One region of the Tuberibacillus sp. Marseille-P3662 genome, then DNA from elsewhere that is predicted to be linked to it. Evidence: a T-box and tRNA genes for the amino acid it is inferred to sense, from the RefSeq annotation. Region 1 holds a T-box; the other holds one or more tRNA genes.
The links. The T-box of region 1 lies ahead of tyrS (tyrosine--tRNA ligase). A T-box ahead of a tRNA ligase gene usually reads a tRNA of that ligase, here a tRNA-Tyr.
Positions count from the first base shown of each region.

Region 1 (3,474 bases):
TATCCTGCTAACTCCCCTTCGTCCGTTAAATGACGGTTTTCACGAATTAACTGTTCTAAATCGGCTGATGTCATGTCAGCTGCCATTATCATCATCCACCCTTTTGTAGCCCATTATCCCCAATAGTATTTGGATACCCTAAAATGGGTATTCAATAGACATAAATTTATTAAAAAAATACGGACTGTCGCATCACAGTCCGTAGAGGTTCTATTTAATACTGAATGAGATAATATTTTTTCTTACCGCGGCGAAGAATGATAAACTGGTCGTCAATTCGATCATCGGCTGTTAGCGTATATTGCATATCTTGAATTCGTTCACCATTGACATAAATCGCTCCATTTTTAATATCTTCCCTCGCTTGTCGTTTGGAGCCTGTTACACCCGCCTCAACAAGGACATTCAGCAATCCAACATCTTCTTTTGAAGTCATGGTATAGGATGGCACATCTTTAAAACCTTGCTCAATATCCGAACCTGACAATTGTTTGACGTCACCACTAAATAGAGCTTGAGAAATTTTAACCGCCTGTTCCAGCGCGTCCTCACCATGAATGAAACGGGTCATCGCTTCAGCAAGAGCTTTCTGGGCCGGACGCTGTTCCGGTGTTTTTTCTTGCTCCTGTTGTAAAGAAGCAATGGTGTCCAGACTCAGGAATGTAAATGACTTCAGAAATGGAATCACATCACGGTCATCCGTGTTATACCAGAATTGGTAAAATTCATAAGGTGTTGTCTTTTCTGGATCAAGCCAGATAGCGCCACCCGCTGTTTTGCCAAACTTCGTACCATCACTCTTCGTGATTAACGGGACCGTCAAACCATAAGCCGGTTCCTCATGACCCGTACGACGGATTAATTCTAATCCAGCGGTGATATTACCCCATTGATCACTGCCGCCAATCTGCAAGCGAACCTTTTCTTTGGTATAAAGATTCAAGTAGTCATAAGATTGCAGCATCATGTACGTAAACTCAGTATATGAAATACCTTCCTCTATACGCGTCTGTACAGAATCCTTAGACATCATGTAAGTAAGCGGAAAATGTTTACCTGTATCCCGTAAAAATTCAACTAATGTCAATCCACCTAACCAATCATAGTTATTCACAACCCGTGCGGGATTATTGTCCCGTTCGAAATCAAGAAACCTTGATAACTGATCTTTAATTTTCTGTCCCCATTCACGTACGATTGATTCCTCATTGAGCTGTCGTTCTGATGTGCGACCACTTGGATCACCAATTAATCCTGTGCCACCTCCAACTAAACCAATCGGAAAATGGCCTGCTTCTTGAAAACGACGAAGCGTAATAATCATGAGCAGATTGCCAACGTGTAAACTGTCACTGGTCGGATCAAACCCACAATAGAGATGAATGGGTTGTTTTAAAGCTTCCTTTAGCGATTCAATATCTGTGGTTTGATAAATAAGCCCTCTGGCCTCTAAATCTTGAATAATATCCATTTGTCATCATGACTCCTTCTACAATCATTTTTACCAAATAAAAAAAGCCCTCCTATATAAGGAGCGCTAATACGCGCGGTACCATCCTTCTTGAATCTTTGCAAAAAAAAAGACTCCGGCTCATTCATATAACGGCTGTCACCGTCTTCTGTTACTCAGTATCATTCACAGAAGCACTCCGGGAGGTAATTCGCTTATAAGTCTGTGCCGGTTCGCAGCAACCACCAGCTTTCTGAAACAGGGACATATTAGCTACTGGCATCCCATCCATGATTTCTACTATAATATTGTATATATACCCTTTTACCATAAATTATAATGAGGGTCAACGATTGATCATACATTTGGACAGTTAGTGAGTGAAGACAATGAAACAATTATTATTAGTTGGAGCTGGACTGGCTCATTTACATATTATAAAACAGTTGCGTCAAACAAATCTGCCCGATACTGAAGTAACACTAATTTCACCGTCTCCTATCCATTACCACGCTGGGTTGTTTTCAGGATTTGCTGAAGGTATCGATGCTTTGGACGATATCAGCCTAGCGATTGAACCTTTAACTGAAGCTGCTCAGGCCACTTTTTTACAAGATGCTGTTCTTTCCATAGATCCGAACACGAAGCAGGTCCTCACCCAAACCGGCCGTGTTCTTTCCTTTGATTTGATTTCATTTAACAATGGCACACTAACCGGTGAGACCAATATTACGGGAGCGCGTGAATCGGCTCTAACAATTAAACCAGACTATCGCTTCCCAGAGGTGATTGATAAGGTACGCACGCAAGGTGAATTATCCATTGTCGGTGACGATAAAATGACCATTGAACTTGCTGGAGCCATTAAGGCATGGCGACACCGCCATCACGTGACTGAACCCGTTAGAATACTCGCAAACGGCCGTTTGCTGGCGAACCATCATCCAAATATTAGTTCCAAAATTGAAAAACATCTTGGAAAGATGGGAATTGAATGCTGGTTAGACACGCCGATTCAAGAAGTTTATCTAAATGGTGTCCAAGCTAAAACCGGACAAACGATCCCTCATGATCACTTGCTCTGGTTAATGAATGACAAAGCAATGGACATGTTTCGAAAAGCTAAATTACCGACCGATCAAAATGACTATTTACTTATCGAAAATACCTTACAAGTCAAAAAGTATCCCTATATATTTGCAGTAGGCCGGACAGCAACGATCAATCAACATCCCAACCACAGCTTATCAGCAATGGATCCCCTACAAATGGGGGAACTTCTTTGGCAAAATATTAAAGGTTATTTGACTAACGGTGAGGGATATGTTTTTGAACCGTCAATGGAGATCCAAACCACTATATCCTTGGGTCAAAAGAAAGCTTGTTTGATTAATAAAAACAAAGTATCTATCAGTCGGCGGTTATGGGCCGTTCATCATCGGCATCAGAGACACATCCTTTCACAAATCAAACGTGGCGACGTTTAATGCGTTCTGTTTCCTTCTAATAATGGTAATAATTTTTGATAAATCGCCACAATTTCATCTAATTTCATTCTGACAAGCCCGCTGGAGGAGGGAGCAACAAAATCGATTGTCCCTGGTATCATCGAAGTTTCTTGCTCCCCCCATAACACTTTTCGTCGACCGCTGAAGGCTTGATAAACCCCTTTACCGACGTAGCAAACAATGGCAGGGTGCAAGGTTTCAATCTTTCTCTTCAATCTTTCCGCGCCTTTCTTATATTCGTCGTTAGAAATCCCTTCTGCCCCTTTGGTCGGACGATCAACGATATTCGTTAAACCATAATGATATTTTAAGACATGAGCGTCCTCCTCTGGTTTTAGTTTTCGCTCAGTCAAACCAGATCGATATAGTATCGACCAGAATCGATTATTCGGATTCGCATAGTGATGACCCGTTTCACCAGACTTTAGGGACGGATTAAAGCCGACAAATAATAGGTTTAAACCAGCTTCAACATGATCTTCAAGCGATTTCAACATCAACACTCCTCTTATTTTT
Region 1 covers NZ_FXBS01000006.1:856,606-860,079, reverse strand. The annotation lists gene glsA (glutaminase A) at 1-86, opposite strand, end outside; gene tyrS (tyrosine--tRNA ligase) at 215-1,471, opposite strand; T-box leader at 1,528-1,750, opposite strand; gene B9Y89_RS12900 (NAD(P)/FAD-dependent oxidoreductase) at 1,840-2,937, shown strand; gene mug (G/U mismatch-specific DNA glycosylase) at 2,934-3,452, opposite strand.

Region 2 (3,474 bases), on a different contig from region 1:
TTCGGTCCCTATCCGTCGCGGGCGCAGGAAATCTGAGAGGCGCTGTCCTTAGTACGAGAGGACCGGGATGGACACACCGCTGGTGTACCAGTTGTTCCGCCAGGAGCACAGCTGGGTAGCTAAGTGTGGCCGGGATAAGTGCTGAAAGCATCTAAGCATGAAGCCCCCCTCAAGATGAGATTTCCCATGGCGTTAGGCCAGTAAGACCCCTTAGAGATGATGAGGTTGATAGGTCCGGTGTGGACGCGTGGTGACACGTGAAGCTGACGGATACTAATCGGTCGAGGGCTTATCCTAAAAGAGATGCGGTTTCTACTTTCGTTTCTAGCTTTCAATGTTCAATCCATACATATCAGTGTTTTGAACAGAATGAAAAGGAAATATTAGTTTGGTGGTGATGGCGAAGAGGTCACACCCGTTCCCATCCCGAACACGGTCGTTAAGCTCTTCAGCGCCGATGGTAATTGGGGCTTTGCCCCTGTGAGAGTAGGACGCCGCCAAGCTAAATCATTATTCCGCAGTAGCTCAGTGGTAGAGCAATCGGCTGTTAACCGATCGGTCGTAGGTTCGAATCCTACCTGCGGAGCCATATTCGGAGAGCTGTCCGAGTGGTCGAAGGAGCACGATTGGAAATCGTGTGTGCGGTTCCCCGTACCGAGGGTTCGAATCCCTCGCTCTCCGCCATTTAAAATAAGTAAGGGCCCCTTGGTCAAGCGGTTAAGACACCGCCCTTTCACGGCGGTAACACGGGTTCGAGTCCCGTAGGGGTCACCAATAATTACATAAATTAGCTCTTGCAATTCCGAGCAAAATTTAATATAATTATTAATGTGTCTTTTGGAGGATTAGCTCAGCTGGGAGAGCATCTGCCTTACAAGCAGGGGGTCGCAGGTTCGAGCCCTGCATCCTCCACCATAGAATACAAACATTCATTTATAGAAAGTTCTGAGAAATAACATCATCCGTAATCTTTGTAACGACGCGGGGTGGAGCACTCAAGCAAAGCATCGTCGAGTAGACAGCGCTGAGTATTCACGCCGAGATTGAAAAAGTGAATACGAACAATAACTTCTGAGAAATAACATCATCCGTAATCTTTGTAACGACGCGGGGTGGAGCAGTTCGGTAGCTCGTCGGGCTCATAACCCGAAGGTCGCAGGTTCGAATCCTGCCCCCGCAACCACAATATTTATTTTTACATATGGGTCTGTGGTGTAGCGGTTAACATGCCTGCCTGTCACGCAGGAGATCGCGGGTTCGATTCCCGTCAGACCCGCCATTTTATATGCTTAGTATTATGGCTCGATAGCTCAGTCGGTAGAGCAGTGGACTGAAAATCCTCGTGTCGGCGGTTCGATTCCGTCTCGAGCCACCATTTTAAAATGCCGGCCTAGCACAATCTGGCAGTGCAACTGATTTGTAATCAGTAGGTTGGGGGTTCGAGTCCCTCGGCCGGCATTTCACACTTTTTTATAATAATCATATAATATGTATTGATTGACTTAATACGGAGGGATAGCGAAGTGGCTAAACGCGGCGGACTGTAAATCCGCTCCCTTTCGGGTTCGTAGGTTCGAATCCTACTCCCTCCACCACTAACTTAGGGGTATAGTTTAACGGCAGAACAGAGGTCTCCAAAACCTCCGATGTGGGTTCGATTCCTACTACCCCTGCCACTTTAATGTCACGGCGGATGTGGCGAAGTGGTTAACGCATCGGATTGTGGTTCCGACATTTCGTGGGTTCGATCCCCATCATCCGCCCCATAATGATGGCCCATAGCCAAGCGGTAAGGCACCGGTTTTTGGTACCGGGATGCGCTGGTTCGAATCCAGCTGGGCCAGCCATATTGCGGAAGTAGTTCAGCGGTAGAACACCACCTTGCCAAGGTGGGGGTCGCGGGTTCGAATCCCGTCTTCCGCTCCACTTGATCTTATAATTTCCATTTTGGCGGCATAGCCAAGTGGTAAGGCAGGGGTCTGCAAAACCCTTATTCCCCGGTTCGAATCCGGGTGCCGCCTCCAAGTGATAGACAAGCCTTGGAGTGAAAATAAAACTTACGCCGGGGTGGCGGAATTGGCAGACGCACAGGACTTAAAATCCTGGGGAGGGTCTTCCTCCGTGGGGGTTCGAGTCCCCCCCTCGGCACCATACGCCGATGTGGCGGAATTGGCAGACGCGCACGACTCAAAATCGTGTTCCTCTGGAGTGTGGGTTCGACTCCCACCATCGGCACTTATTTTATAAGCGTAATCAAGACGTTTTTGCAAAAGCAAAGGCGTCTTTTTTTGTTTTAAGGGTTTAAAGATTGGAATAAGCCGCAAAATATTTTTCAAACAAAATTGATTGGGTCATGAACAATAACATGCAAATCACTATCATGGATGTCTTACTTACAGGTCCGGTCTTTATATTTTTATTAACAGCTATAGGGATCGTTATTTTTGCCATTATGAAAACCGATCCAAAAATATTAGAAGCAAAAAGAAGGCTGAAAGATGACAATGAAAGTAATTCAAAAGATTCTAATCATTGGGCGGGATAACAAGAGGGCGCCCATAGAGGGCCTATTGCACAAGTTTATTAGTTTTATTAGTATAGTATTAATCTTATTCGGTTTTGGTATCATTTCCATGTACTTCGTTGAGATAAACCGACAATTGTCATATGAACCTAAGGAAGGGCTTTTCCATTCATTAGGTATTCAATATCGATATCCGTTTTTTCTTGCCTTTTTCTCTTTTTTTGTTGCTGCTGTAATGGAAGGAAAAAAGTCAACAGCGACGATTATTTTCGCCTTTATCGGTATTGTCATTTTAACACTAATATTTTTGTTATATTGTGTATTCAATATGTTTGTATTAATGCCTAGATATTAGCATGTTACGTATATTGTGGGTATTACAGAGACAAGGAGTGAATCGTCCCCCTTGTCTCTTTGGCCAGTTAGCTTTTACTCTTCAGAATCGGAATTTTCCACAGATGCTTGGGCACCCATATGTTCTTTATCTTTTTTATAGCCCTTGTCGAGGTGTCCGGCGTTCTCTATATCACCAGACATGTTGTAACCTTCTACTTCAATATTTGCAGTTGTTCCGTATAGTCCCATTCCGTATAGTTCAGCATTAAACTCTTCCGTATTCTTCTTTTCCTTAGCCATGATTTCACCTCCGTATTCGTAATGTCCCCTGTGAGAATAGAGACTATCCTGGTCCGGAGACATTTAAAAAAGGGAATATGGCATTTAATTAGTTCTCTTTAGCCTTTCAAGAATCCTTCGTTTCTTATAGAGCATTCTTCCTGCTTCAGCAACGTCTTCAAGTGTTGATTTATTGACCATCGCCCCGAAAATGATCCCGGCAATAGGGACGAGTTGAAGGAGTTTCTTCCATCCGAAATGATCCCGATAAGTCATGACAACTTCACGCCATCCCTGCAGTTGAGAAGCGGTTTGCTGCTCCTTATTGTCGGAAT
Region 2 covers NZ_FXBS01000003.1:202,479-205,952, forward strand. The annotation lists rRNA gene B9Y89_RS02415 (23S ribosomal RNA) at 1-297, shown strand, start outside; rRNA gene rrf (5S ribosomal RNA) at 388-503, shown strand; tRNA gene B9Y89_RS02425 (tRNA-Asn) at 515-589, shown strand; tRNA gene B9Y89_RS02430 (tRNA-Ser) at 595-684, shown strand; tRNA gene B9Y89_RS02435 (tRNA-Glu) at 700-774, shown strand; tRNA gene B9Y89_RS02440 (tRNA-Val) at 840-915, shown strand; tRNA gene B9Y89_RS02445 (tRNA-Met) at 1,107-1,183, shown strand; tRNA gene B9Y89_RS02450 (tRNA-Asp) at 1,204-1,279, shown strand; tRNA gene B9Y89_RS02455 (tRNA-Phe) at 1,300-1,375, shown strand; tRNA gene B9Y89_RS02460 (tRNA-Thr) at 1,385-1,458, shown strand; tRNA gene B9Y89_RS02465 (tRNA-Tyr) at 1,510-1,595, shown strand; tRNA gene B9Y89_RS02470 (tRNA-Trp) at 1,603-1,676, shown strand; tRNA gene B9Y89_RS02475 (tRNA-His) at 1,690-1,766, shown strand; tRNA gene B9Y89_RS02480 (tRNA-Gln) at 1,773-1,847, shown strand; tRNA gene B9Y89_RS02485 (tRNA-Gly) at 1,852-1,926, shown strand; tRNA gene B9Y89_RS02490 (tRNA-Cys) at 1,950-2,024, shown strand; tRNA gene B9Y89_RS02495 (tRNA-Leu) at 2,062-2,151, shown strand; tRNA gene B9Y89_RS02500 (tRNA-Leu) at 2,155-2,235, shown strand; gene B9Y89_RS02505 (hypothetical protein) at 2,499-2,879, shown strand; gene B9Y89_RS02510 (hypothetical protein) at 2,954-3,160, opposite strand; gene B9Y89_RS02515 (EcsC family protein) at 3,245-3,474, opposite strand, start outside.
Region 2: it encodes a tRNA-Tyr, which carries the amino acid that the T-box ahead of tyrS (tyrosine--tRNA ligase) is inferred to sense. The anticodon was not compared.